2 regions of the Acetobacter sp. AC2005 genome follow, and region 1 is predicted to be linked to the other one. Evidence: predicted binding sites of a transcription regulator. Region 1 holds the regulator's gene; the other holds the start of a gene.
The links. Region 1 encodes LexA, which represses DNA repair genes until DNA is damaged. Its sites were predicted from a motif close to TGTTCTANNTANGTTC; they were not measured.
Positions count from the first base shown of each region.

Region 2: radA (DNA repair protein RadA) is a predicted target of LexA. The motif match lies at 4,738-4,753, and genes of this name have one in related genera.

Region 1 covers NZ_CP149625.1:123,354-138,519, reverse strand. The annotation lists gene QQM41_RS00705 (adenosylmethionine--8-amino-7-oxononanoate transaminase) at 1-235, opposite strand, end outside; gene QQM41_RS00700 (8-amino-7-oxononanoate synthase) at 292-1,473, shown strand; gene QQM41_RS00695 (alpha/beta hydrolase) at 1,473-2,165, shown strand; gene bioD (dethiobiotin synthase) at 2,162-3,556, shown strand; gene lexA (transcriptional repressor LexA) at 3,606-4,256, opposite strand; gene QQM41_RS00680 (molybdopterin molybdotransferase MoeA) at 4,343-5,617, opposite strand; gene rpmG (50S ribosomal protein L33) at 5,687-5,854, shown strand; gene QQM41_RS00670 (septum formation initiator family protein) at 5,967-6,296, opposite strand; gene eno (phosphopyruvate hydratase) at 6,467-7,747, opposite strand; gene QQM41_RS00660 (DUF3429 domain-containing protein) at 7,930-8,406, shown strand; gene thiO (glycine oxidase ThiO) at 8,508-9,479, shown strand; gene thiS (sulfur carrier protein ThiS) at 9,493-9,690, shown strand; gene QQM41_RS00645 (thiazole synthase) at 9,695-10,471, shown strand; gene QQM41_RS00640 (thiamine phosphate synthase) at 10,468-11,073, shown strand; gene recG (ATP-dependent DNA helicase RecG) at 11,086-13,233, opposite strand; gene QQM41_RS00630 (succinate dehydrogenase assembly factor 2) at 13,303-13,632, shown strand; gene mfd (transcription-repair coupling factor) at 13,711-15,166, shown strand, end outside.
Region 2 covers NZ_CP149625.1:517,960-533,125, reverse strand. The annotation lists gene QQM41_RS02475 (NERD domain-containing protein) at 1-10, shown strand, start outside; gene QQM41_RS02470 (mechanosensitive ion channel domain-containing protein) at 74-2,491, opposite strand; gene QQM41_RS02465 (hypothetical protein) at 2,723-2,872, opposite strand; gene QQM41_RS02460 (ABC transporter ATP-binding protein) at 2,961-3,749, opposite strand; gene QQM41_RS02455 (ABC transporter permease) at 3,746-4,531, opposite strand; gene radA (DNA repair protein RadA) at 4,796-6,187, shown strand; tRNA gene QQM41_RS02445 (tRNA-Gly) at 6,242-6,315, shown strand; gene QQM41_RS02440 (hypothetical protein) at 6,637-6,909, shown strand; gene QQM41_RS02435 (hypothetical protein) at 7,661-9,256, shown strand; gene QQM41_RS02430 (amino acid permease) at 9,326-10,696, shown strand; gene QQM41_RS02425 (YoaK family protein) at 10,726-11,409, opposite strand; gene putA (bifunctional proline dehydrogenase/L-glutamate gamma-semialdehyde dehydrogenase PutA) at 11,615-15,166, opposite strand, start outside.

The sequences.
Region 1 (15,166 bases):
ATACAGCCTGGCGAATATGAGGGTGATTATAGCCGTGGCAGGCTGTCCACCACGCGGCTACGCCATCTACCAGTTCCCGGCCATCGGTTAGGGTAATGCGTGTGTTGTGCGTGCATGCGGTGGCAAGTGGCGCCGGGGCTGTTTTCATCTGGCTATAAGGTAACCAGATATGGGGCAGGCCCTGCGTGTACCATTCCGGCATGGAAGATAGAGATGAGCCGGAAGCTTCTGTCATGGAATGTTCCCTGTAGATGATTGACCCGCCCTTCAGGCTGCGGCACCACATGTTACATGACGCGGTTTGATAATCTTTTCCAGAAGGGGCTGGCAGATCTGTCTGCTCAGGGGCGTTTGCGCACCTGTCAGCAATGGCAATATGCCGGGGGGGCGCTGCTCAAACGCTCAGATGGCGTTGTGGTCACAGATTTTTCGTCCAACGATTATCTGGGCCTGCGCATGCATCCCTTGTTGCGTGAGCGCGCGTGTTCTTGGGCACAGGCAGAAGGCAGCGGCAGCGGTGCTTCCCGGTTGGTAACGGGTACATCCTCGCAGGCTTGTATGCTGGAAAAACGTGTGGCGCGGCTAAAGCACATGCAGGCGGCACGTTTGTTTTCTTCCGGCTGGCAGGCCAATGCCTCTCTGGTGCCAGCTTTGGCACGGCTTTCTGTGCAGGTATGTGGGGCGCCTGCCATTATTCTGGCAGATAAGCTCATCCATGCCAGCCTGTATCATGGTTGTGCAGCGGCAGGTATACGCCCGATTCGGTTCCATCATAATGATGTGGCGCATCTTGAAAGCCTGCTTCAGAAAACCGAAGGTGCCGGCCTGCGTATTGTGCTGACAGAAAGCGTGTTCAGCATGGATGGCGATGTGGCGGATATTGCCGCGTTGCATGAGGTCGCCCAAAAATATGACGCTCTGCTATGTGTGGATGAAGCCCACGCAACCGGTATATTGGGGCCAGAAGGTGCCGGGTTGGTAAATGGGTTGGCCGATGTGGTGATAGGCACCTTCAGCAAGGCCTTGGGCAGTATGGGGGCATTTATTGCTGCCTCCGAAGGACTATGCAGATGGCTGGATAACGCAGCTTCTGGCTTTATCTATTCTACAGCGCCTTCTCCTTTGGTGTTGGGGGCTGTTGATGCAGCACTTGATTTGCTGCCGCAAATGGATGCCCAGCGCGCGCATGTTGCAGCACTTGCCGCCAGCTTTCGCCAGAAAATGCACGATGCAGGGCAGGATACAGGGCCATCCAGCACCCAGATTGTGCCCATTCTGGTAGGGCAGGAGCCACAGGCGCGCACTCTGGCCCAGAAGATGTTAGAGGCTGGTTTTCTGGCCGTAGCTATTCGTCCCCCCACGGTGCCACCAGGCGGCTGCCGTTTGCGGGTGGTTTTTCATGCCAACCATACATGGGCACAAATGGAAGCACTGGCTGATACGTTCATACGTGCCAGCAAAGGTTTGGCGTAATGGCGCGACTCTTACCCGTGTTTGTGCACGGCTGGGCATTTGGACCGGAGTTCTGGCAACCCGTGCTTGCGCAACTGAACTGGGTAGATGCAGTAACGTTGGACCTCGGTTTTTTAAAGCCAGAGGCGAGCGGTGTTACAAAAGCGATTACGCTGGATGATATATGCCAAAAACAGCAGTCCATATTGGGGATTGGCCATTCCCTTGGGTTTATGTGGCTGATGATGCAACGCAGGCAGGGCGTTTTGCCGGCAGGGAGCCGGTTTGCAGGTATCAACACGTTTGCCTGCTTTGTTAGCCGAGAAGGTTTTCCCGAAGGTGTGGCACCACGCATTGTGCAACGCATGATACGCGGCTTGGGGCGAGAACCTGCTGCGGTGGTAAATGATTTCCGCCAGCGCTGTGGAGCATCGCCTGTTTCTGCCGCACGCTGCCAGCCAGAAAAACTGGCGCATGGGCTGGATATTCTGTGCACAGAAGATGTGCGGGCAGATTTGCCGTGTGGCTCGTTAGATGTGTTGGCAGGGCAGCAGGATGAAATTGCCTCACCCAGTATGACTAAAGCCTCTTTTCCTGCTCCTGCACATATAAAATGGGTGGAAAACGGAGGGCATTTGTTGCCTCAAACGCACCCGGTCGAATGTGCCCGCTTTTTGGAAACGCTGCGCAACAGGATGGAACAACAGCCATGAAAACACCCACCCGCGCTGTGCGTATTTGCCAAAGTTTTGATGCCGCCGAAAAGTATGATCAAGCCGCCACGGTGCAACGTGTGGCAGCGCGTGAACTGTTCCAGCGCATACACACCAGCATGGATGGCAAAAAGCCCCTGCGTATTTTGGAAATTGGTTGCGGCACTGGGTTGCTAACCGAACATCTGCGCGCTTGCTGGCCTGATGCAGACATTCTGGCAACGGATTTTGCGCCAAATATGCTTGCGCGCGCGCAAAGCCGGTTAGGGGAAAGTGTTTCCTACCATCAGATGGACGCGACAACGCCAGATGTAAGCGGCCCATTTGATCTGATTTGTGGCAATCTGATTATGCAATGGTTACCAGAACCCGCAAAGGTTTTGCGCACTTTTGCAGAGCTTCTGGATCCGGATGGTGTGCTTGCGGTTTCTACGCTGCTGGATGGCACATTTGCTGAATGGCAGCAGGCCTGTGAGCAAGAAGGACAACAGGCGGCAACTCCGGTTTACCCAGAATTGGCCGCTGTGCAAAGTTGGTGCCCGCCTGCGTTTTCTGGTGGTTGGGCAGAGCAGGATATTGTGCAGGCTTTTGCAGATGGGCTGGATTTTGTAAGGCATCTGAAGGCTACAGGTGCATCTGTTCCGCGTGATGGCGCTGTGCCGTTATCTTCTACACATTTGCGCCGCGTTGCTTTGCGGTTTCAGCAAGCAGGATGCGCCATTACATGGCGTGTTGGGTATGCCTGTTTCCGTAAGCCACCACGCAAAGGCGTATTTGTAACGGGCACCGATACTGGCATTGGCAAAACACTGGTTTCCGCCTGTTTGGTGCGGCGCTGGCAGGGAGCTTATTGGAAGCCCTTGCAAAGCGGTTTGGCGGATGAGAAAGGGGATACCCCTACAGTTAAGCACCTTGCCGGAGATCCGCCTTGCTTCAAACCCGCAGGGGCTTTTCTTGCGCCCCTTTCTCCCGATGCTGCAGCGCGTGCAGAAGGTGTGCAGGTTGATCCGGCCCAACTGGCGTTACCACAAGGTGAAGCAGATAAGCCGCTGGTTGTAGAAGGCGCAGGTGGCCTGATGGTGCCTGCAACGCCAGACCTGATGATGATTGATCTGGCCCAACGCTGGGGCTTGCCCGTAGTGCTGGTGGCGCGGAGTGGGCTTGGCACGCTTAACCATACTTTGTTGAGCTTGGAAGCCTTGCGTGCCCAGCACATTGCCGTGGCTGGTGTGGTGCTAAGTGGCCCACTGAATGCAGAAAACCGTGAGACAATCGCGCAAAAAGGCAGGGTGCGTATTCTGGCAGAAGTGCCGTTTTGTGCGGAAATTACACCAGATGTGGTGTCTGAACTGGCAAAGCTTTTTCCGCAGTGGGAAGATATTTATCCATAATAGAAAAACAGATATCTGCATGGTAAGTTTTGCCCCGCAGGTATTTGCCTTAATATTGACGGATCAACCCAGCCAAGCAGCCCTGAATACGCAGCTTTTCAGCCGGAACAATACGGGTTTCGTAGCTGGAATTGGCAGGTTCTAGCGCAATCATGTTGCCCTTGCGGCGCAGGCGTTTGAGCGTAACTTCATGCTCATCAATCAGCGCCACCACAATCTGCCCATTTTCGGCTTGATCTGTGCGGCGGATAATGACGTTGTCACCATCCAGAATGCCAGCATCCACCATGGAATCTCCGGCCACTTCCAACGCGTAGTAATCACCGCTGCCCAGCATTTCGGCAGGAACCGTGAGCGCATGGGTGGTATCAGGCACGGCTTCTATGGGTAAGCCTGCGGCAATGCGTCCATAAAGCGGGATTCGTACTGTTTCGGCTTTGGGGCGTGTAAAGCTGGCACGCACCACATTGGGTGGCAGTTCCTGCATTTCTGGCAGTTGAATAACTTCCAGCGCCCGCGCCCGATGGTGATGACGGCGCAAGAACCCGCGTTCTTCCAGCCCGGAAATAAGCCGGTGAATGCCAGATTTGGAGCGCAGACCCATAGCCTCACGCATTTCATCAAAGGAAGGTGAGAAACCTGTTTGTTTGAGGTGCGAATCAATAAAAAGCAGGAGTTTGTGCTGTTTGCGCGTCAGCATATCGCACCTCAAAAAGCGGCTGTCGTAATGAAAAGAAAATCTTGCGATTGTTCTACATAAGTTCTCTTTTTATGTCAAGGGAGCGATCAGGGCAGGCGGATTATCTGGCAGGGGGTGCCTGCTTTTTGTGCCGGAGCAAAGGGGGCACGCATTACCAAAACCTGGCTTTGCTTGAGAATGTTCAGCTGCGCTGAATCCTGCCGGGAAAAAGGCGTGGCCACAGGTACAGCGCCTTGCGGGGAGGGCGCAAGTGTTGCGCGTAAAAAATCCTGCCGGGCATCGTTTTCTTTAACATCACAGCCCAGAATGGCGGGTTCTGTCTGGAGTTCATCGCCAACGGGTAGCCCCATAAGAGCGTGCAGGGCAGGTGTTACAAACACAATGGAGCACACCATAGCGGCTACGGGGTTACCGGGTAGGCCAATAATGGGCGTATTACCCAGCCGGCCAGACATCAGCGGTTTGCCGGGGCGCATGGCAATTTTCCAGAAATCCTGCTGTAGCCCGATTTCGGCCAGAGCAGGGCGCACCAGATCGTAATCTCCCACGCTTGCACCACCAATGCTCACCAGCATATCCAGCGTGGCAGCTTGGCGGAACTGGGTTGTCAGGCTTTCCATATTGTCGCGCGCAATGGGGAGCATAATGGTTTCTGCGCCCTGCTGTTGTAGGAGGGCAGCCACCATGAAAGTGGCGGAATTGAAAATGCCATCCGCCGGGGCGGGGTCTCCGGGCAGGATAATTTCATCACCCGTGGCCAGAATACCTACGCGTGGGCGGCGCGAAACCGTAAGCCACACATGCCCGCCTGCAGCAGCCAGTCCGATATCTCGTGGGCCGAGTCTGCGCCCAGCTGGCAACAATTCATCGTTTTTCTGAAAATCCTGCCCCTGCTGGCGAATATACTGTCCTTGGCGTGCCGGGGCCGTCAGCTTTGCGTGATCACCTTCACGCTGCACGTTTTCCTGAATGATAACGGTATCTGCGCCAGCGGGAATTTGCGCGCCGGTAAACAGCCGCACACATTCCCCCTTCTGCACAGTAGCAGTGCATGGGTGGCCTGCGGGGGCTTCGCCCACAATGCGCAAAACTGCGCCTTCCAGCGCATCTTCCGCTTTTGCGGCATATCCATCCATTGCGGAAACAGAAACCGGTGGGTTGGCCGTGCGGGCATGAACGGGCTGGGCCAGCACGCGGCCACATGCCTGCGAAAGCGGCACAATTTCCTGCCCGCATGTTTTTAGGTTTTCAAGAATTCGGGCGCGCGCAACAGCCACATCCAGCATAAAAATTCCTCCTTTTTTGGCCTGTTGCACCGCTTTGATGCAAGAATACTTGACCTTTTGCACTTGTATGCGCATTTTGCCGGCACTTGAACACCGTCGGTGCCGTTTATGCGGCTCCGTACATCATGCTCTGCTGAGGAAGTCATGGCCAAGACCAACGTTATCAAGATCCGTCTCGTCTCCACGGCGGACACCGGTTACTTCTACGTGACCAAGAAAAATGCTCGTGCGCACACCGGTAAAATGGAACTGAAGAAGTACGATCCGGTTGCTCGCAAGCACGTCGTGTTCCGCGAAGCCAAGATCAAATAATCTGCATTCTTCGGAATGTGGATGAAAAAAACGGCGCTTTCGGGCGCCGTTTTTTTATGCCTGATTGTGCCGGAAGAATACGTCATCCGGCACAGATATTAAGGGAAGGGGGTTAAAACAGCGGGTCTCGCCTATCGTAGGGCACAACAATATCATTCCGGTCTGCCATGTTCAGCATGGCGCGGGCGCGTTCATCCAGAATATCTGTATCCAGGGATTGTTCACGCAGGCCGTTTACGCGGCGGTGCCAAGCGGCCTGCTCGGCAATGGCATCCTGTTTGGATTGTTTGGCCTGTTCCAGCAGCCCCAATTGCTGCTTGTAAGCCTGAATACCGTGATCACCCTGCGTTGCGTTCCAGCCAAAATAGCCTGCAATGCCAAGAAAAACCAAAGGGGGCACAACCGCCCGCACTGTGCGACGAATGAAACGACCGATCTGCACTCTGGCGCTGCCTTTTTTCTGGTTCTGTGCAGTTTAGCCTGCACCTCTGGGTCTGTCTTTCTGTCTAAACCATGAAGTGTGGCAGCGCCAAGGCATGAGGGCACGAAAAAAGCCGCCTCCGGGTAGGAGAGCGGCTTTTTTGTAACCTGTTGCGCCAAAAGCGCTGTGGTTTATGCGGTTTTTAAAATGGTGCGGCCTGCATAGCGTGCAGCAGTTGCCAGTTCCTGCTCAATACGGATGAGCTGGTTGTATTTGGCTGTCCGATCAGAACGGGAAAGGGAGCCGGTTTTGATCTGCCCACAGTTTGTGGCCACAGCCAGATCAGCAATGGTGGAATCTTCTGTTTCACCAGAGCGGTGGCTCATCACGGCGGTGTAGCCCGCGCGATGCGCCATTTCCACGGCCTGAAGTGTTTCTGTCAGCGTGCCAATCTGGTTGACCTTCACCAGCAGGGAGTTGGCCACACCAGCCTGAATGCCGCGGCGCAGGCGTTCCGGGTTGGTTACAAACAGATCATCTCCAACCAGCTGGATTTTCTTGCCCAGTTCCTGCGTCAGCAGGGCCCAGCCTTCCCAGTCATCTTCGGCCATGCCGTCTTCGATGGAAACAATCGGGTAACGGCTTACAAGGTCAGACAGGTAAGACACCATGCCAGCGGAATCGAATACCTTGCCTTCGCCCTTCAGGTTGTATTTGCCGTCCTTGAAGAACTCGGTGCTGGCGCAGTCCAGCGCAAAGGTCACGTCTTCACCCGGGCGGTAGCCTGCGGCTTCCACGGCACGGGTGATAAAGCCCAGTGCTTCATCGGCAGATTTAAGGGCAGGGGCAAAGCCGCCTTCATCCCCAACATTGGTGTTGTAGCCAGCAGCGCTCAGGGCCTTTTTCAGCTGGGCAAAAATTTCCGAACCCCAGCGGATGGCATCGGCCACAGTAGGCGCACCCACCGGCTGCACCATGAATTCCTGAATATCAATGGGATTATCTGCATGTTCACCACCGTTGACAATGTTCATCATCGGCACGGGCAGAACATGGGCAAACACGCCACCAATGTAGCGGTAGAGCGGCACATGCAGTTCTGCTGCCGTGGCTTTGGCAATGGCAAGGGACACACCCAGAATGGCGTTGGCACCCATACGGCTTTTGTTGGGTGTGCCATCCAGATCGATCATGGCGTTGTCGATATCGATCTGATCTGCCGATTCGGCACCCTGTAGCGTGGGCAGAATTTCGTTTTCAATGTTCTCAACAGCTTTGAGAACACCCTTGCCACCAAACCGCTTGGGGTCACCATCGCGCAGTTCTACGGCTTCATGCGCACCGGTTGAGGCACCAGAAGGAACAGCCGCACGCCCTCTGGCGCCGGATGCCAGCTCCACATCTACTTCAACCGTTGGGTTGCCGCGGCTGTCCAGAATTTCACGTGCGATAATGTCAACAATGGCACTCATTGGTGTTTCCGTTCCTTTATTGTCTGGCCTCTGGCGGCAGAAGCCGGTGTTATTTTTTTTGGTTCCGGGCGGAACACGGTGGGCAGGGTAAACCTGCCTACGGTTGCTAGTGGCCGCCTGTTGGGCTTTTCTGTCAACCATATTGGGTATGAAATTATCAGGTAAGGGCCTGCTGCACGTTCATGAAAAAACTTCCATTTCTGGCTGTGGTGCTTATGGCAGCAGGGCTCTTGCCCTTTGTTGCCTGTACATGCGGCATTGTGTTTTTCGATTCCGGCGTGCCTGTGCCCAATCTGCTGATGGCGTTGGTGATTTACGGGGCAGTAAGCCTGTCTTTTATCGGGGCCGTGCATTGGGGGCTGGCGCTGGAGCTTGATCGCGCCATTCTGACAAGCGGGGCAGACAGGGCCGATAATCTGCGTTTGGTTTTGGGTGTGGTGCCCGCTTTTGCGGGGTGGATTGCGGCTTACCTGGCCTATGCATGGGTGCCGCTTGCCGGGGTGATTATTCTGGCAGTGCTTTTTCCGCTGGTGGCGTTGGCTGAACGTGGCGCATGGCAGCGTGGCTGGTTGCCGCCCGGCTATATGGGCATGCGCTGGATTGCCACGGCGGTAACGGAATGTTGCCTGCTCATGGTGCTGCTTGTGCGGGCATTCTAAACACTAAAGCGGCATAAGCCCTTGCAGAAGCAGGGTTTGAGGCGTGTTATAACGCCCAGATGCAGCAGCACAGCGCCAGTAACGGAGGCAAGGTAGAAAGTATGAACGGCAAACCGCGCATTCTGGTAAAAGGGGCCGGTGTGGCGGGTATGACAGCCGCCGTAGCATTGGCTGAACGGGGAGGCGATGTCACCCTGTATGAAAGCGGAGGCCGCGTGGGGGCCGGGGCTTCATGGATGGCAGGTGGCATGCTTGCCCCGTGGTGCGAGGCCGAATCTGCGCCAGAGGAAGTCACCGCCCAATCTATCGATTCGGTAGAGTGGTGGGCCGAGCATGTGCCCGATGTTACGCGTGAAGGCAGCCTTGTGCTGGCACCTGCGCGAGATGTGGGGGAAATTGCCCGCTTTGGCCGCCGCACATCGCATTTTCAGACGGTAGGCACAGTAGAAATCACCCAGCTTGAGCCGGATCTGGCAGGCCGTTTCCATAAAGGGCTGTTCTTTCCCGATGAAGGGCATGTGGACCCGCGCAAGGCCTTGAAAGCCCTTCTGGCACGGTTGGAACAACTGGGTGGCCACGCCGAGTTTGGTGAAACCTGCCCGGATGAAGCCACGTTTGATTGGGTGGTGGAGTGCACCGGCCTTGCTGCGCGTGAAAAGCTGGACAATCTGCGGGGCGTGCGGGGTGAAATGCTGCTGCTGCGCTGCCCGGATGTTACCTTGCATCGGCCTGTGCGTATGCTGCACCCGCGCATACCGGTTTACATTGTGCCAAGGGCTGACCATGTGTTCATGGTTGGGGCCACCATGATTGAAAGCGAAAATGCTGGCGGCATGACAGTGCGTTCCATGATGGAACTTCTGAACGCGGCATGGACCCTGCACCCCGGTTTTGCCGAGGCGGAAATTCTGGAAATGGGCACAGGTTTACGTCCGTCTTACCCAGATAACATGCCCCGCGTGGTGCAGGATGGAAAACGCATTTATATCAACGGTATGTACCGGCACGGTTTTCTGCTTTCTCCCGCTCGGGCGCGGGAGGCGGCAGACTTGATATTCGGCCCACAGGCCTAAGGAGCAACGCCCGATGAAAGTTGTGGTTAACGATACAGCGCACGAGGTCTCCGCCAAAACACTGGCGGCCCTGATAGATGAGCTCGGCTATAGCGGTGCACGCATTGCTACTGCGCTGAATGGTCGGTTTGTGCCTAAGGCAACGCGCAATGAAACGCCGCTGGAAGAAGGGGCGCAAATTGAAATTGTTGCCCCCATGCAAGGGGGCTGAGGGCATGGCTGTTTCATTTTACGGGCAGGATGTTGTCTCGCCACTCATGCTGGGTACAGCCCAGTATCCATCCCCCGAGATTTTGCGCGATGCCGTGCTGGCTGCTCAGCCGGGTGTTGTAACTGTTTCCCTCCGTCGCGAATCTGCGGGGGAGCGTGCCGGGCAGGCGTTCTGGTCTCTCATTCAGGAGCTCAAGGTGCCGGTGCTGCCAAATACGGCGGGTTGCCACACGGTTAAGGAGGCCGTCACCACTGCGCACATGGCGCGGGAAGTGTTCGGCACGGATTGGGTGAAGCTGGAAGTGATTGGTGAACTGGATACGCTCCAGCCAGATGTATTCGGGCTTGTAGAGGCGGCGCGTATTCTTACCGAAGATGGTTTCAAGGTATTCCCCTACACCACGGAAGATTTGGTGGTGGCGGAAAAACTTCTGGCCGTGGGGTGCGAGGTGCTGATGCCATGGGGTGCGCCTATTGGTTCTGGCAAGGGTTTGAACAACGTGTTCGGCCTGCGGGCCATGCGGGCGCATTTTCCCGGTGTGCCATTGGTGGTGGATGCCGGTATTGGTGTGCCCTCTCACGCCGCGCAGGCGCTGGAGTTAGGTTATGATGCGGTGCTGATAAACACCGCCGTGGCCAAGGCGGGAGACCCCGTAAATATGGCCCGTGCGTTTCGTCTGGCGGTAGAGGCCGGGGAGCTGGCCCGTATTGCAGACCCAATGGAAGAGCGCGATATGGCTGTTCCTTCCACTCCCGTTGCAGGAAAGGCCATGCTGGCATGACAGCTCTGCCCCAAAAGATTTATCCCGTTGTTGATAGCGCCACATGGGTGGACAGGCTGGGCGGTGCAGGTGCACGCTTTATTCAGCTCCGCCTGAAGGACATGGAAGAAGACGCCCTGCGCGCAGAAATTCGCCAAGGCCATGCCTATGCCAAACAGCACGGCGTATGCCTTGTGTTGAACGATTACTGGCAGATCGCGCTGGATGAAGGCATAGATTACATTCATCTGGGGCAGGAAGATCTGGATACGGCAGATCTGGCCGCCATTCGCAAAGGCGGTATCCGCCTTGGCATTAGCACCCATTGCCATGAAGAGCTGGATCGCGCTCTAAGCTGCAATCCGGATTACGTGGCCCTTGGCCCTATATGGGAAACCAAGCTGAAAAAAATGGCGTTCGGCCCCCAAGGCCCACTGAAGCTGACAGAATGGCGCAAGCTTATTGGCAACCTGCCACTGGTTGCCATTGGCGGCATTACGCTGGAACGCGCCTGGGCGTGTATTGAGGCCGGGGCCGATAGTGTTTCTGCCGTATCTGCCTTTATTCGCCAACCAGACCCGGAAGGGCAGGTTAAGGCGTGGCTGGCAGCCGTAGAAGGCTAAAGCTGCAACCGTTTAGCCGCCGCTGAAAATGCGCGCGGCGTCGGTTTTGTTAAATAACGTCAGCAAAATGCGGGCCGCTACCGGCAAGTTCTTTTCCGGCGCACTGGTGGGTGGCCCATCGGGGAGAATCTCCGTGGCTTCATCATGTGCTGTGTCTAACAGCATATCCACTAGCATTTCCGGCGCCATGCGGTAATCGGGCAGGCCAGATTGACGGCGGCCCGTTGCCTCACCTCCGCCACGGAGGCGAAAATCTTCATCCGCAATTAAAAAGCCGTCTTCCGTTTCCTTCAGGCAGGAAAGCCTGCGGCGTGCCGTTAGGCCCAAGCCTTCATCATGCAGCATAAGGCAGAAGGAGGCATCCGCCCCACGCCCCACACGGCCACGGAGCTGATGCAACTGCGCCAGCCCAAAGCGTTCTGCATGTTCTATCACCATAATTGTGGCGGAGGGTACATCCACGCCCACTTCAATTACGGTGGTGGCCACCAGCATGCGGGTTTCACCTTTGGCAAAGGCTTGCAGCACGTCCTCACGCACATTGGCATCCTGCTGCCCATGCGCCAGCCCGATTTTATCTCCAAACCGCTCAACCAAAGCCGCATGCCGGGCCTCGGCTGCAGCCAGATCCATGGCTTCGCTTTCAGAAACCAGCGGGCACACCCAAAAAATCTGTGCACCTTTGTCCAGCGCGCGGCCAATGCCTGCCAGCACATCTTCAAAGTTGCCAAGGCTGTGTAGAGATGTGCGCACAGGCTTACGGCCAGCCGGTTTGCCTTCCAGCCGGCTGATCTGCATTTCACCAAAGCGGGTAAGCAGCAACGTGCGGGGAATGGGGGTTGCCGTCATCACCAGCATATCAGCATCACGGCCTTTTTCCACCAATGCCAGACGTTGATCGACCCCAAAGCGATGTTGCTCATCAATTACGGCCAGCCCCAGATCAGCAAATTTTACGCCGTCCTGCACAAGCGCATGGGTGCCCACCACCAGCTTGGCGGTGCCATCGGCAATATCCTGCAAAGTTTGTTTGCGCGCCTTGCCTTTGACAGAGCTGGATAAAAACGCCACCGGCACGGGGGAAAGCCGGCGGAACGTAGCTGCGTGCTGGCGGGCCAGTATTTCAGTTGGGGCCATAAGGGCGGCTTGAGTGCCAGCTTCTACCGCACGCAGCATGGCCATAAGGGCCACAAGCGTTTTGCCTGCGCCTACATCGCCCTGCAAAAGGCGGCTCATGCAGTGCGGGGTGGCCATATCAGCTTCAATTTCACGCAGCACATGTTTTTGGCCGTAGGTCAGCTCATGCCCAAAGCTGGCGAGGGCCTGCTTTTGCAAGTGGCCATCACCATTCAGGCTACGGCCAGGCCGGGCGCGGGATGCCTGCTGGGCAATGCGCATGGCCAGTTGGTCTGCCAGCAGTTCATCGCATGCCAAACGTGCCTGCGCACGTGTGCGGTTTCCGTGCCACGCATCCCCCTGTGCGCTATCGGGAATGGTGTCTGGAAAGTGCATCCAGTTCAGGGCCGAGGCAAAATCCGGCCAGTTTTTTTGTTTAATAAGGGCCTTGTCATGCCATTCGGGCAGGTTGGGCGGCAAAAGGCGGAGGGCGGCTGCCATGGCCATGCGCACCTGCCCGGTAAACAGTCCAGCCGTAAGGGGCCAAACGGGGTCTAGCAGCGGAATGCGCTCTATCTGGTTTGCGGGCACCAGATAATCGGGGGATGTGATGGTCAGCTTATCGCCAAAGCGTTCTACCTTGCCGGAAAGGGCAATGCTTTCTCCCCTCACAACCTGTTTGGCCTGCCAGGGGGAAAAGAAGGCGACTTCCAGCACACCCGTGGCATCATCAATCATTACCCGCCACGGCTGGCGGGTGCGCGGTGCGGGGCTGCGAATATCCTGCACCACGCCTGTAACGGTTGCGATTGTATCGGGCCTGAGTTGCGCCAATGTGGGGCGCAGCCTGCGGTCTGTAATGCTTTCGGGCAGGCAGAACAGCAGGTCCATTACCCTGCGCCCGCCTGCAATGCGGCCCAACAGCTTGGCGCGTGCGGTGCTGACGCCAGGCAGGCTTTCAAGCGGGGCCAGTAAGGGGGCTAGGGCAGAATTGCCATCTTGCCCAGGAACCGAAGAGGATGTGAAGGAAAGGGGACTGGACACAAGCGATACACAAGCCTCTGTTTGGCAGGCTGACAGACAGGTTTAGCAACGGTATAGGATACCAGCGCCATGCAAGACAATTTTACAGCTTCTTCTCCCTCATCTTCCTCCAGCGCATCTGGCGTGGCGGAAGATAATCTGGCTGCCCGCAGGCGGCGGCTGAAGTTCCGCGCCAACCATCGGGGCACGTTTGAAACAGATATTCTGATTGGCGGCTTTGTAGAAGCCAATGCAGATACCATGACGGCAGACGAACTGACGGACATGGAAAACATTCTGGAAATGCCAGATCCGGAGCTGACAGACTGGCTGTTTGGCCGCCTGCCATTGCCGGAAGAGAAAGCCACCCCCATGTTACGCCGTATGGTGGAAGATAGCCGTATCAGGCGCGGCGGTTAATAAAAACCCTTCAGGCTCCGGCACAGGTATGCTGGCAGCTTGCGGGGTTTGCGTATTTAAGAACAGGCGGATACCGGGATGACAGCACAGACAGGCGCACAAAAGCGGATAGCAACCGTATGGGGCGTGCCAGAAGGGTATGATGCCCTTTTGCTGGCGCGTCGTGCGCGGGATCATAAAGGCCCGGTGCTGCATATTGCGCACAATGATGCCGCCATGGCCCGCCTGAATGATATGCTGGCCTTTGTGGCGCCTGATGTGGATGTATTGCGCTTTCCCGCATGGGATTGCCTGCCGTATGACAGGGTTTCTCCCAACCCTGCCATTGTGGCCGAGCGTGTTTCCACCATTACGCGCCTGCTGGAACCCGCAAAAGGCCGCCCTCGGCTTGTGCTGGCTACGGTTAACGCCGTGGTGCAGCGTGTGGCCCCGCGCAAAACGTTTGAGGGGCAATCACTTTCCATTCGCACGGGGGAAAGTCTGGATCAGGGCTTTCTGATCGAGCTGCTGATTGCCAATGGTTACACCCGTACGGATACGGTGATGGAAGCCGGGGAATTTGCAACCCGCGGCGGTATTTTTGATCTGTACCCCGCTGGTGCAGGTGAACCCCTGCGGCTTGATCTGTTTGGGGATGAGGTTGAAAACATCCGCGCGTTTGATCCCGGTTCCCAACGCTCTACGGCCAAGCGCGATGGGCTGACACTTTGCCCCGTTTCTGAATTCTCGCTGGACAAGGAAAGCATTTCTCGCTTCCGTACCGGCTGGCGTGATGCCTTCGGCCCGGCTGCCACGTCTGATCCGCTTTATGAGCATATTTCAGATGGGCGCAGGCATCCGGGTATCGAACACTGGCTGCCCTTGTTCCATGACCACTTGGAAACGTTGTTTGATTACCTGCCTGATGTTGCTGTTTCGCTGGAACATCAGGCTGAAGATGTGCTGAAATCCCGGTTGGAAATGATAGAAGATCACTATCAGGCCCGCCGTCAGCCTGTGCGGGAAGGGGAAATACCCTACCGTCCGCTGCCTCCGCATCTGCTCTATCTGGATGAAAAAGGATGGGATGCCTGCCTCTCCCGCGTGCCTGTGGTGGCATTTAGCCCCTATGCACAGCCCGATGGTGCCGGAGGGGTGGATGTAGGTGGCCGCCCCGGTAAGATGTTCTCCAAAATTGTGCCCGGCGCCCAGCGTGAGCAGGTGTTTACGCTATTGGGGGATCAGGTAAAGGAATGGGCGCAGGTAAAGCGCCGCGCCTTTGTGGCTGCATGGACCAAAGGTTCGCGCGAGCGCATTGCTACATTGCTGCGTGAACACGGTGTACCCACCCAAACATATGAGACATGGGAACAGGCTCATAAAGCCAAGCCCGGCCCGGTGGGTTTGCTCACCCTTGGTCTGGAACGTGGCTTTGTAGCGGATGATCTGGCATTTGTTTCCGAACAGGATCTGCTGGGTGAACGTATTGGCCGTCCACCACGCCGCCGCCGCCGTGCAGATGAACTGATTGCCGAAGCCAGCGAACTTTCAGCCG
Region 2 (15,166 bases), 390 kb from region 1:
TTTTTCCTGAAAACCAAGGGCGTTTGTATTCCTGCGGGCCATACAGATAGCCCGCAGGAACAGGGCGTGCTGGTTAAACGGTTATCAGGTTTTGCCGCACGGTCACCGGGATCTTGTTTTCCTGAAAAGCCTTCCAGATTTCAAAAAGTGCAGCGCTGCGCACAACCTTTATATCTGTGCCAGACATGGCCTTGGCTGATCCAATCAGCAAGGCAGAGCCATCAGATACGGAAGACATGCTGACGGTGGGCTGCACGCTTTCATCTACATCCTTACAGGTGGCAAGGGTGCGGGCCATCACATCCATGGCTTTATCCAGATCAGATGCAAAAGGCAGATTGAGTTCTATGGTGAACACACCGGGCTTTTGCGCCCGTGTGGCGTTTTTAACAGCCGAGGTAATGAACTGCGAGTTAGGGACAATCATGGTGGATTTGTCATCCAGCCGGATATCGGTAGAGCGCACGCTAATGCGTTCCACCGTGCCGGTTACACCCGCAATGGTGACAACATCTCCAATGGAAACCGGACGTTCGGCCATAAGGATAATGCCGGAAACAAAGTTTTGCACAATGGATTGCAGGCCAAAGCCAATGCCCACAGAAAGCGCGCTAACAACCCATGTCATGCTTTTAACGGTTACACCCAGCACCGCCAGCATGCTCAGCCCAACCAGAATCCATGCGGCATAGCTCAGAATGCTCAGGATAGAGGCCTGCGCCCCAATATCCAGCCGCGTGGTGGGGAAAAACCTTTGCTGGAACCATGATTTTAAAATGCTGATGGCGTAATACCCCGCCACCGGCAATACGGCACACAGCAAAATGGCATCCAGAGAGATATGGGAGCCATCGGTGCTGGCCTGGCCATGAAACAGCCAGTAAAGCTGGTGCCAGATCTGCTGCGGGTCAAACCCTCCGCCACTGGTGGCAACGGCATAAGCCACAGCCAGCAGCAGCACATTTACAATGCCGGGCACCACAACGCACATCTGGTTTACAAGCCGCGGGGGCAAGCCCAGTTCAACCAGATGCCGCCCCAAGGGCGCACTGGCCGGAAACAACGTGTTGGCCGTAACCGTTACCAAAAGGGAAAGTAGCAAAAGGCCTGTCATGCTAATGGCCATCATGCTCAGCCATGAGATGATGGTATAAGCCAGCGGAATGTAGCCTGAAAAAACAGCCAGCCAGCAGACAATGGAAATGCCCATAGCCAGACTGATTAAAAACTGCGTGCGCGAGGGTTGGCTGGGGGTGTTGTCTGTTTGGTCGGAAATACGCAACTCCCGCGGGATGGCAAACAGCAGCGGGCTTACGGCCAGCACATATAGCCCATCCATAAGCTGGACAGACAGCATGGAAATGCCGCTTTGCGTATCAATATAACGCAGGAACCCACGCACAATAAGTGCTGCGGCCAACCAGAGCGGAAACAGCCGCAAATTTCGCGCAATGGTGTCCGACATCGGAAAAATGCGCCATTCTGGATGGCGTGAAAGCAGGCAAAACCCCAGCTCAATCACAAGCCCGCAAAGCGGAAACTGCGCGCCCATCATGCTGCCAAGGGTGGTTAAATCCTCATCCAGCGCGGCGTTGTCAAAGGCCAGAACACTCCAGAAAATCTGGAAGGCAAAACCCCATGCCAGCAGGCTGAGCACACCACACAAAAGGGTTGCAATAATGGGGCGGATACGCCCCGCAGGTAAAACACGCGCCACCAGACGGCGAATAATACCGTGTGAGAAAAACCACCCCACCAAAAGCAACGCAGAAAGTGCGATGCCACCCAACGAAATAAAGATGCGCTTGCCAGAAAAAGCGACCCCCAGCACCCCAAGGGCTTCGCCCCCCAAAGTGCTAAGGCGTGTGGTGTCCGTATGGAAATTGCTGGTAAACTGAGACCAGAAGTTAACCCCCAGTGGGGAGGGAAAACGCTGCCACAAGGTAGCCTGCTGTATGGCGGTGCCATGCTGGCGCAGTTCATTTACAAGCTGTTGGGCTTCTACCTGGTACAGCTTCAGCCGCGTCATGCGGGAATTGATGTCCTGCTGTTTTTTAAGCAGAAGGGTGCGCTGTTCGGTAATGGAGGCGGATTCTGCTGGCTCATCCTTGCCGGGTGGCTTGCCCAGAATATCCAGAAAGTTCTGATAAACGCCCTGATAGGGTTTTAGCCGGGCTTGCAGGGTATCTGTTTGTGTGGCCACAGCATTGGCGCGGCGCAGCAGGGCGGCAAGCTCGGTTGTGCTTTGGCCGTTGGTTCTTTCCTGCTGGCTGCTTTGGTAAATGGCACTTATTTCTGAGCCAATACTTTCCAGCGTGCTGTTACTGACAATATCGGAAGTATTGGTAATAAGGGTTGTTGGGGCAGGGGCCGTAACGGAGGTATTGTCTGTATCTGCTGCCCAAAGGGGGGAGCGGGCGGCAAAAGGCAGGGCACCCTGCGTAAGCACAAAACACGCTAGAAAAAGAGAACAGAACCGCTTCAAACGCATCAGAAAACCTTGTGTTTCAGGTGTCTGGAAAAATAACCCTTATGTCCGTAACGTAGCGGCGTAAGAGGGGGTTGCGCCACCATTAAGCAAGCGGCGTGGTAATGTTGGGGGAATGTACGTAAGTTTCTGTTTGGTGCAGGCCGCACAATGCTGTGCACTTTTCAAACAGGCAAAAGCCCTGCCATCAACGGTGGCAGGGGTAAAAATTAACGTATGGGAAACGTGGTGAGGTTAGTCGTCATCACCTGTTTTGAGGTGATCATGATATCCGTATTTTTCCCACTGGGCGGCTGTGGTCAGATGCTTCGGTTCTTTGGAGCTAAACATGCCACAGGCGGATAGTCCCAAGGTGCAGGCCAGCAGCAGAACCGCGCGTTTCATCTTACCGAATATCCCTTACCCGTTTTGTCTGCTTTTTCTATCTCATTGCAGGGCATCGCGGGCAAGTGGAGATTGCAGCCAAGTGTGATTAACGCCGCAATTCCATGCTGATGGGGCCTTCACGCCGCCCGTGGGTGAACTGATCTACATACGGGTTGCCACTGTTCATGAGGGAAGATGCCGCCCCCTGCCAGATCAGCTTGCCTTTATAGAGCATGGCGGCTTCATCCCCAATGCGTTGGGCAGATGCCATATCATGCGTAATGGCAATGGCGGTGGAACCCAGCTTTTTCACGCAATCTACAATCAGCCCATCAATCACCGCACCCATAATGGGGTCCAGCCCGGTGGTGGGTTCATCAAAAAACAGAATATCCGGCTGGGCGGCAATGGCGCGGGCCAAGCCCACGCGCTTTTGCATGCCGCCAGAAAGTTCGGAGGGGTATAAATCCCCCACAGAAGGATCAAGCCCCACCTGTGCCAGAATGGTGCCTGCATGGTTGCGGGCATTCTTGCGGGTGATTTTATGCAGCGCCAGCAGCCCGAAGGTGACGTTTTCCCATACGGTCAAACTGTCAAACAGTGCGGCGTTCTGGAACAGCATGCCAATTTCACTGCGCAGTTTTTCACGCCGTTTTTCCGGGGCTTCCAGAACGTTTTCGCCATCAATTTCAATAATGCCGGAATCTGGCGTAATCAGCCCCAGAATACAGCGCAGCAGCACGGATTTGCCCGAGCCAGACCCGCCGATAACAACAAAGGATGTGCCCTGTGCAACATCCATGGAAACACCATCCAGCACCTTTTTGGCGCCGAAGGATTTGTGCAGGTCCCGAATACGGATTTTAGGCGTGGTGCCTGTCATGGTCTGGCTCATTGTGAAAAGAACAGGTCTGTCAGCAGGTAATCAAAGGCCAGCAGCATGATGGATGCGGCCACCACGGCAGCTGTTGTGGCAGAGCCCACACCTTCTGCCCCGCCCTTGCTGTTATAGCCGTAGTAGCAGCCCATCAGCGCAATAAGGAACCCAAACAGCGCAGCCTTTACCAACCCTACGGTTACATCAATGGCCTTGAGGGAGTTTAGCGTGGCCGTAATGTAAGCGGGGGCAGAAAAGCCCAGCTTCACCACAGCTACGGTAAAGCCGCCTGCCACACCCAGTATGTCTGCCACCAGCACCAGCAGGGGCAGGGCAATCAGCCCGGCCAGCAGGCGCGGGGCCACCAGATACTTCATGGGGTTGGTGGAAAGGGTGGTGAGCGCATCTATCTGGTCTGTTACGCGCATGGTGCCAATTTGGGCGGCCATGGCAGCCCCCACGCGGCCAGCCACCATAAGCCCGGCCAGCACCGGCCCCAGCTCACGCGTAACGGCCAGCACCACAATACCGGCAATGGCGCTTTGGGCATGGTATTGCGCAAACCCGGTATAGGATTGCAGCGCAATAACCCCGCCAGAAAACAGCGCCGTAAGCGCCACCACAGGCAAGGAGAAAAAGCCTGTTTCTAAAAAGGTGGACAAAAACACGCGCCCATAAAACGGAGGGCGCACAATGTGCGAAAGCCCAGAAGCAGCAAACAGGGCCAAAGCCCCCGCCGCGCGAATAAGGGAGAGTGTAGCGCGGCCAAGGCGGGCCACAAGATCAAGCACCATGTCCATGAGTGTGGACTGTCCGTTCCTGCTGAAGTGTGAAAAGGCAGTTCCAGCAGCCGTAACCTGTGCGGGCGGGTTCGTCAAAGCATCGTTGCGTGGTGGGCTGGGGGTGTTGCTCTTTCAAATAACAAATTCTGCATAAATCCGGCAGGGCCGTTCTGAACGCCAAATTGGGCTATGTATAAAAAACAGTTCAGGCGAGCCCTTGAGTTTGTTCCTGTTTTATTCCACATCAAGGGGGATGAACCAGACAGCAAAAGAGCTTGCCTGATGGCTAAAAAACCTTCCCGCACCTATGTTTGCACCAATTGCGGCGCTGTACATGCCAAATGGGCCGGGCAGTGCGATGCCTGCGGTGAATGGAACACGCTGGAAGAAATGGCTGTGGAACCCTTGGCCGCATCCTCTGCCGCGGTGCGTGGTGGCAAGGGGCGGCGCGTGGCGTTGCAGGCGCTGGAGGGGGAGATCAAACTTCCACCACGCACCCAAACAGGCATTGCAGAGCTTGATCGGGTTTTGGGTGGTGGCCTTGTGCCTGCTTCTGTTGTGCTGGTGGGGGGAGACCCCGGCATAGGTAAATCCACTTTGCTGCTTCAGGCCGCCAGCAAGCTGGCAGGCAAGGGCGAGCGGGTTCTGTATATTTCTGGTGAAGAAGCGGTGGACCAGATCCGCCTGCGTGCGCAACGCTTGGGTGTGGCCGGGGCCAAGCTGGATTTAGCGGCATCCATCAACGTGGCAGATATTGTGGCCACGCTGGAAGCCGAACCCGATGTGCGGGCGGTAGTGATTGATTCCATCCAGACCATGTGGCTGGAAACCATAGATAGCGCGCCGGGTACGGTCTCTCAGGTGCGGGCCTGTGCGTTTGAGCTGATACGCGCGGCCAAGCGCCGGGGGTTCAGTCTTATTCTGGTAGGGCATGTAACCAAGGAGGGCGCGCTGGCTGGCCCGCGTGTGCTGGAGCACATGGTGGATGCCGTAATGTATTTTGAAGGCGATAGGGGCCACCAGTTCCGTATCTTGCGGGCCGCCAAAAACCGCTACGGCGCAACGGATGAAATTGGCGTGTTTGCCATGACAGACCGCGGTCTGGAGGAAGTGAGCAACCCATCAGCCCTGTTTTTGGCCGAACGGCGGGGCAATATTGCCGGGTCTGCCGTATTTGCCGGGCTGGAGGGCACGCGGCCCGTTTTGTTGGAAGTGCAGGCCTTGCTGGCCCCCAAAGGAGGAGATGGCGCCCCCCGCCGTGCCGTGGTGGGGTGGGATACAGGCCGCCTTTCCATGTTGCTGGCTGTGCTGGAAACGCGCTGTGGGCTCAAACTCTCTGGCATGGATGTGTATCTGAACGTGGCAGGTGGCCTGAAGGTGGCGGAACCTGCGGCAGATCTGGCTGTGGCGGCTGCGCTGGTTTCTGCCGCCAGTGGCGTGCCCACCAGCCCCGGAGAGGTTTATTTTGGAGAGGTTGGTCTTTCTGGCGAGGTGCGGCAGGTGGCGCAGGCCGATGCCCGTTTGAAGGAAGCTGCCAAGCTGGGGTTTGACCGTGCCGTGTTGCCCCGCCGCATTGCACGCGGCAACACGCGCTCTCGCCCGCCAGAGGGGCTGCATCTGCGTGAAATCGGCCATATTTCTGATTTGGTAAGTGCAGAAATGGAAGCTGAGTGAAACTGACACATTGCCATTTGCACAATGTATCGGTATAGTGCGCCCCACAAAGATGCGGATGTAGTTCAATGGTAGAACGGCAGCTTCCCAAGCTGCATACGAGGGTTCGATTCCCTTCATCCGCTCCATTTCCTTAAAATTCAGAAAATTCAATTGGTTGTGATCAGCCTTTGTTGTTGGCGCTGTCAGTCTGCGTTACAGGGTGGGCGTTACATATCTGGTGGATGAAAAAGCATTCAATTTGCAAAATATATTGTCTACACAGCATAAATTCTGCGCAAGGAACCCATTTGGGTTCCTTTTTTTATGCCGCCATTGCAGGCCCGTGTAGGTGCAGGGCCGTTCGGGATGACTGCTTTTTAAAGAGCAGACATACAGAGAATGCACAGTACTCGTGTTGAAAATAAGCAATACATTGTGTTACAGTTTTGTTAAACGAGGAGAGAAAAATGAAAAAGACACTTTATATGTGTGTCGCTGTTCTTGGCCTCGGGTTTGTGCAGAGTGCTTCTGCCGCTACTTGGGATGGTGGCGTTTCCAGACATGTTGAGGTCAAAAACCCGGATCAGCCCGATACAACCAAAGGCGGTGTATGGGATGGCGGAATAGACAAGAAGGTAAAGGTGGAAGATCCGGATACATCGGATACCATTAAAGGCGGTGTGTGGGATGCCGGTATATCTGAGCACGTGCCCGTAAAATACCCCAGCACGCCGCAGTAATGTGGTGAGGCCCTGTTTCAATGTTGTTGTGATTGTTCACAAAATATTGGGGCAGGGCGCAGTTTTCCCGTTCCAAAAATACAGGGTTTGCGGCCCGGAAACGCGCAGGGTATTTTCTGTATCGCGGGTTTAGCGTTAAAAATAATGAGATATATACCTACATATATATACTCAAAGTATTATTTTACGTCCTTATTAAATATATGATAATTTTGGAATATATGGAAACATTTACGTAAAAATAATTACAAAAAACAAAAATTTATAGAAATACATCATATATTTTTATTTGTAATAAAAAGAATTATACATTCCGTGTATAAAATCGGAACTGACAAAATGCGCATGCGTGCGCGCCGGTATGTAGATTGTGCCGGTGGCAAGATAATTTTCCATGAAATTATTGTTTCACATCCGATATGGTAAGCATTCTTTGTTTTGGAATACATGAAAGAAATACAAAATACTCTTTTTATTATTTAACAATACATCTTGATTATACAAAATATAGAAGTAAAAAAGATTCGGAATTTTTTATTATAATCTCTTGAATATCATATATTGTTGTGTGATGATTATAAAAAGAGATGTGTATATGCAGTACATGTCTGTCCCGTAACAGATTGCAACAAGGAGATCCTCTACACGTGGCATATCTGATGCAGGATATCATTTTTGTACAGAAACGGCTTTACCGCTTTTTTTGTGCGTGTGCGTCTGGGTTTCAACTTCATGCAGGCGCTGGCTGATTATGAGTAATTCCTTTGTCCGGCATGCACGTTCTCATGCCACTTCAGTGTGTCGCGGGTCTCGCGGGTTTGTTAAGGCAAGCTGCTCTTTAGTCGCGCTCGGGCTAGCGGCTTTTGCTGCACCAGAGGAGGTGCGGGCAGAGCAAACGCTTGTTTCCATTAAGGGTATTACCCTTCAGGGCGCGCTGGATATTGGTGGGTCTGCTTTTTTCCTGCCCAATACCAACTTTGGCGCCGGGTCTTACGGCACCAAATCTTCTGGTGCTCTGGTGCGCCATAAAAACAGCACCTATGGCGAATTTTACGGCAAGCCCATGCTTATGGGGTCTTGGCAAACAGGCTGGGGCTTTACCGTTATTGGCAAGGCTTCTGCTATTGGCGCCACCACGCTGGGTGATGGTGATGCGGAGGAAGTTTCTCAAACATCGGGCACGCCGCGCTCCATTTATCTGGAAGAAGCCAATCTGGGCGTAGAAGTGCCGCTCAAGATGGCGGGCGGTCACCAGATTCTAACGGTGCAGGGCGGCAGGCAGGCCTTTGCGGTGGATGATGGCTTTCTGATTGGTAAAGGCACCTACAGCGCGGGTGATAGAGGCGCATGGTGGTATGCACCGCGATATGCGTTTTCTGGCCCCGGCGTGATCAAGCTGGAAGGTGATTCCGTGCGTGGGGATGTCTTTATGTTGGAAAGCAATTCCGACAATGACATTGACCGCGGATATGATCGCCCCAAAACCAAGTTTGTCGGGTTTGATGTCTCCTGGTTCAAAAACAAACCCGGTGGGCATGGTGGGTCTACATATGCAGATCGTGCTGCGTATGTAACGTTAACCTACTTCCATGTGCGGGATGCAGATGGATCATCTCATTACGATTATTCTACGCGTGCAGATCGTAACGGCATGAACGTGGCAGCCCTGAGCTGGGGCGGCACGCTGTTTCCTGTCAAGGCGCTAGGGATTTCAAAGAACTTTACGTTCTATGGCAATTTTGTATCCGAACAGAACAGCCACGCAGGCAACGGCTACAAATCTGTAGAAGCCTACGGCATGTTTTTCGAGCCCGGTTATACGTTTTCCATGCTGCCGTGGAAGCCGCATCTGTTTTACCGGTACACGCGGTTTGGTGGTGGTAAAAATGCCGAAGGTTCGGTCAAGCGCAATTACGATACGTTCTTTTTGTATGATGGTAAGCGCTACACCTATGGCGGCTACTGGCCGGGTGAAATTGTGGGCATGTATCTGGCCCCGCTTTCTGATCTGGAAGTGCATCAGTTTGACCTAACAGGCACGCCACCTGTGCACCTGTTCCGTAAAAAGGATGAGCTTAAGCTGGGTGTGCATTTTTACGATCTTTCCCTGCTGTATCCCTCCGGCATGGGACTGAAGAACGTGGGCCGCCATGTTTCCAACGAAGTGGATTTTACAGCCGAATATATGCTGGACGAAACCACATCAGCCGCCGTTGCCGCGGGCACAGCCTTTAGTGGCCCGGCAGGGCGCGCACTTTCTCGCGCAGGGGTGCCAACGGGGTATCGCATGCACAATATCGGGCGGCATGCCGGCGTGCTGGAGGCCTATTTTTACAAGCATTTCTAACGAGAATTTCCCAAAACGTTTCGTTTTGGGGTAGAAACTTACAGGACAACAAGAATAAAGGATTTCCTGATGCCCGAACCGACGACCCTTCCTGCGGGAAAACCCGCAGACGGGCTGCGTAATCGCCACATAGCCATGATCGCTCTGGGCGGCACTATTGGGGCTGGTCTGTTTGTTGGCAGTGGCGCTGCCATTGCGGCAACAGGGCCTGCGGTTCTGCTGGCGTTTCTGCTGGTAGGATTTCTGGTTATCCTGGTTATGCGCATGCTGGGGGAAATGGTTGTGGCGGACCCCGGGCGCGGGTCCTTTGTAGAATACATTCGCGCCGCACATGGAGATAAGGTGGGCTTTACCGCAGGGTGGCTTTACTGGTTCTTCTGGGTGGTGGTGTTGGGAAGTGAGGCCATAGCCGGCGCCATTCTATTGCAGGATTGGGTGCATCTGCCGGTTTGGCTGCTTTCTGTTGTGCTTATTCTTGTTCTTAAACTTATCAACTTTGCTGCTCCACGCGTTTTTGGTGAATGTGAATTCTGGCTTTCCGCCATTAAGGTTTTCAGCATTATCGCCTTTATTGCCATTTCTCTTTTATATGCAGCGCATGTGTTTGGGCCGGGCGTTTCCGTAAAGGAAAATCTGCTGGGGCATGGCGGGCTTTTTCCGCATGGTGTTGTGGCGCTGCTGTCTATTATTCCCACCATTCTGTTCACCATGATGGGTTCGGAAATTGCCACAGTGGCAGCCGCTGAATCTCCAGAACCGGGTAAGAACGTGGCCCGCGTAACCCGCAGCCTTGGCCGCCGTATTACCCTGTTTTACGTAGCCGCCGTGGGCATGATCCTGATTGTGGTGCCGTGGACAAACATTGTTGCCGGTAAATCACCTTTTGTGGCGGCCATGGATGTTATGGGCGTGCCCGGTGCCGGTTTGCTGATGCGCATTGTGGTGCTGAGCGCCATTCTGTCCTGCCTGAACTCCGCCATGTATATTACATCGCGCATTCTTACAGAGCTGGCTGCTCAGGGTGATGCTCCGGGCTTTCTGGCACGTAGCTCTGCTGCTGTTGTGCCGCGTAAGGCCATTATCGTCAGCAGCCTTGCGGGCACGCTGGTGGCTTTCTCATCCATTCTGGCGCCGGGCACCATTTTTGCCTTTCTGCTAAGCTGCAGTGGTGGCGTTATCCTGCTGATCTACAGCCTGATTGTAACATCTTACATCGTTACGCGCCGTGCAGCGCGGCAGGCTGGCACAGAGGCAGAAAATTACACGCTGCCGCTTTTTCCGCTGTGCAATTACGTAACGCTTGCTGGTGTGGTGCTGGTGTTTGTGGCCATGTTGCTCAACCCATCCGAACGGATGACGGCTCTGGCAACCATGGGCAGTTCTGTAGTGTGCTACCTTATGGCTGTTTACTTCGCCACCAATAACAAAAAAGCTGGCTGAGCTTTGTATTTACCGAGTATTCCCGTTGTTTAGGGAATACTCATTTTATCCAGATGCAGGGCAAGAGGGTGGCGGCGCCAATGCAGCAGGCCACCCGCCGCAAAAACGGTAGCACCCGCAGCGGCAATACCAATTCCAACATTTTTATCAGAAACCAGCGTGCCAATTACGGCACCCACAAACAGGCTGGCAATAGCGGCTAATCTGCGCCACGTGCCAGAGTTTGTGCCACCAGCCACCGTGCTGTTATGGGCCAGCCCGTGCAGCACCATAGTGGCGGCAGGCAGCACCATATCTGGCAGTTTGGCATGGCGCGTGGCAGAAGTTTGCAGCCCCATGGCCAGTGAGAGCATGCCCAGCGTAATGTAAATGCCACCGCTAAGCTGTGCACACCACACAAACGCGGCCAGCCCCACAAGGCAGCCAACGCCTAGCAGGATATCCCCCACCACAAGGCGCGTATGGCGCTCCCGCCGTACTAGGCGGCCACCAATAATGGCCCCTGTAAAGTAACAGGCTATGGCCTCCAGGCCAGAAAGAACAATGGCCTGAGAAGTGGCAATGTTAACAGCCATAAGAATAATGGTGGCTGTCATATATCCTGCAAAAATCTTGAGATGCAGTAGGGATATGGCATCCAGCATGCCCATTGCCATTGTAACCAGCAGAATGGCAATAACCAGCTTGGCATCATGTCCCGTACGGGCTGTCATAATGTCTCCTCTAAAGAAAAAGAATGAAAAGAGAGGTTTTATGCGCGTTTTTTAATAGAAGGATGCGCGTTATATCACCATCTTTGCTCACGAAAAGATGATCTCTGGTAAGATGAGCCATGCCCCACGCAGGAGGCACAGCCGTACAAACAAAACCCCCGGCGCATAAAAACGCCGAGGGCTTGGTGTATTCAGTGTAGGTTGATTAGTTCAGTGTCATCAGGCTGGCATTGCCACCCGCTGCGGTGGTGTTGATGCTGCGAGACTGCTCTTCCAGCACCACTTCAACAGAAGGTAGTGTTGCGCCCGTTACAAAGGCGGAAACAATGGGGCCATTGGCTTCTGCCAGTGTTCTGCGCGTACTGCGGAAGATGGCGTTATCATCTTCACCCAGCAGGATAGAGCAGGGTAGGGCCGTTGCGCTGGCAACCGGGCGAATGGCTTGGCGCAGAATATCTGGCAGTCTGTCCAGCCATCCTGTCAGTTCTTCTTCTGCCAGCACCAGTGCCGTGTTGCCCCCAGCCAGCGCCAGAGAGATCTGATCATACAACCCGGCCAGCGTGATGGGCACACACAGCACGTTGTCGCGTGCGCTCAGGCGATAGATGTTTTGCTCACCCACAGGGCCGGGCAGCGTGATTTCTCCGCCCACCAGCGGCAGGCGTGCCAGATTGCCAGCAATTTGCGCGGCTTTGCTTTCACCCTTTTCACGCAGCCAGTCTGTCCACTGCGCCATTTCTGGCGTGGTGCGGCCACGTACAATCTGCGCCACAGCTGGGGCTTCAGACAGCAGACGGCGCAGAATAAGCGGGCCACCCGCCTTGGGGCCGGTGCCAGAAAGGCCACGCCCACCAAAAGGCTGCACACCCACAACCGCACCAATGGTGTTGCGGTTGACGTAAAGATTGCCAGCCTCAACCTGTGAGAGCACGCTTTTTATTGTGGAATCCAACCGGGTGTGCAGGCCAAATGTTAGCCCGTAGCCGGTATCGTTAATTTCCAGCAGCAGTTCTTCCAGCTTGTCACGTTCAAAGCGCAGAACATGCAGCACGGGGCCAAACACTTCTGGCCCAATTTCCCGAATGTTCAGCACTTCAATCAGCGTGGGCGGCACGTAGCTGCCGTTGGCGCAGGATTCTGGCACAGGCAGCGCCATAACCGGGGCTTTGCGGGCCTTAAAGGCGTTAACATGCGCGGTAATGTTTGCGGCAGCTTCCTCGGTAATGACCGGGCCCACATCGCAGGAAAGATGCGCAGGGTTGCCAATGCGCAGTTCACGCATGGCGCCACGCAGCATGGCCAGAACGTGGTCTGCACAATCTTCCTGCACACACAGAACGCGCAGGGCAGAGCAGCGCTGGCCTGCACTATCAAAGGCGGAGGCCAGAACATCGGCCACAACCTGTTCTGCCAGTGCGGAGGAATCCACAATCATGGCGTTCTGGCCGCCGGTTTCGGCCACAAATGGCACGGGCTGGCCGCTGGCTGTGCGCCGTTCCAGAAGCTGACGGTTGATAATCTGCGCCACGGTGGTGGAGCCAGTGAACATCACGCCCATAACGCGCTCATCCGCCACGGCGGCAGCGCCTACGTCACCTTCACCGGTCAGCAGTTGCAGGGCAGCCGGTGGCACGCCGGCTTCTTGCAAGATACCCACGGCCACGGCGGCAACAAGTGGTGTTTCCTCTGCCGGTTTGGCCAGCACAACGTTACCGGCTGCAAGGGCTGCGGCAATCTGGCCAATAAAGATGGCCAGCGGGAAGTTCCACGGGCTAATGCAGGTGACAATTCCCAGCGGCTTGTGGGTGGTGTTATCAAAATCCCGCCGGATGGTGGCGCCGTAATAGCGCAGGAAATCTACAGCCTCACGCACTTCCGCCACAGCATTGGGGAGGGATTTCCCGGCTTCACGCCCCAGAAGTGCCAGAAGATCATCCGTGCGTTCTTCCAGAATATCAGAGGCTTTTTGCAGAATGTCTGCACGTTCTGCCGGGCTGCGGTTGGCCCAGTCCTGCTGGCCTTTCTGTGCGGCATCCACAGCTTTTGTTACAACATCTGGCGTGGCGTAGGAAACTTTGCCCACCACATCGCGCCGGTCTGCCGGGTTGGTAACGGGGCGGAAAGCACCTTTCTTTTTCACACCCACAACCATGGGGCTGGCTTCCCACGTTTGGGGGGCATCTTTAATGCCGGTTGCCAGTGCGGACAGAACCTTGTCATCCGCCAGATCCACCCCTGCGGAGTTGATACGTTCTGGCGCAAACAGATCACGCGGGTTGCGGATTTCTGTGTGCGGTGCGCCGTAAGGTGTGTAACGGCGGGCCACATCAATGGGGTTTTCAATCAGGGATGAAAGCGGAATGGCGCTATCCCCAATCTGATTGACGAAGGAGGAATTGGCCCCGTTTTCCAAAAGGCGGCGCACAAGGTAAGCCAGCAGGGTTTCATGCGTGCCAACAGGTGCATAAATGCGGCATGGGCGGTTAAACTTGTCTGCCCCCACAACCTGTTTGTACAGCGGTTCGCCCATGCCGTGCAGGCACTGGAACTCGTAAGAGCCAAGCTCGAACTTTTCACCCGCCAGCGTGTAAATGGTGGAAAGCGTGCGGGCATTGTGCGTGGCAAACTGCGGGAAAATTACATCTCGCGCGTTCAGCAGTTTACGGGCGCAGGCAATGTAGCTGATATCTGTGTGGCACTTGCGGGTATAAACGGGAAAATCCGCCATGCCCTCAACCTGTGCTTTCTTGATTTCGCTATCCCAGTAAGCCCCTTTTACCAAACGCACCATAATGCGGCGGTTGGTGCGGCGGGCCAGATCAATAATGTAATCCAGAACATACGGGCAGCGCTTGCCGTAAGCCTGCACCACAAAGCCAATGCCGTTCCAGCCTTCCAGCCCCGGTGTGGCGCACAGGGCTTCCAGAATATCTAAAGAGACATCCAGACGTTCTGTTTCTTCCGCATCAATGTTCAGGCCGATATCGTATTTGCGGGCCAGCAGCGTAAGTTCCTGCACAACCGGCAGCAGTTCACCCATCACGCGGTCATACTGTGCGCGGGCATAGCGTGGGTGCAGGGCAGAAAGTTTGATGGAAATACCGGGCCGGTCATACACATTGTTGCCGGTTGCGCTGCGGCCAATGGTGTTGATGGCGTTGATGTAATCCTGCCGGTAGCGTTCGGCATCATGCGCGGTAAACGCGGCCTCGCCCAGCATATCGTAGGAATAGGAAAAACCCACAGCTTCCAGCTTGGCGCTGTTCTTGCGGGCCTGATCAATGGTCTGGCCCAGCACAAACTGCTCGCCCATCAGGCGCATGGCGGCATCTACGGCCTTGCGGATAATGGGTTTGGATGTGCGTTCCGCAAAGTTGAGCAGAGAGCTGGCAAGCGTGCCTTCATCATGCTCTGTCACCAGTTTGCCGGTTAGCGCCAGCCCCCATGCGGCGGCGTTGGCAAACAAGGGCTTGCCGCGTGCAACATGAGAAAGCCAGTTGCTTTCACCAATCTTGTCCTGAATCAGCGCATCGCGCGTGGCAACGTCTGGAATACGCAGCAGCGCTTCGGCCAGACACATCAGGGCCACGCCCTCGGTGGAGGAAAGCGAGAATTCCTGCACCAGTGTTTCCACCAGCCCCGGGCTGCGGCGCGCGCGCAGGGCTTCGGCCAGTTTGGAGGCCATGGTGGCAACAGAGCCGTTTTCTGCCTCTGTTAATGTGGCGTCTGGTGTCAGGGTTTCCACACACTGAGCTTC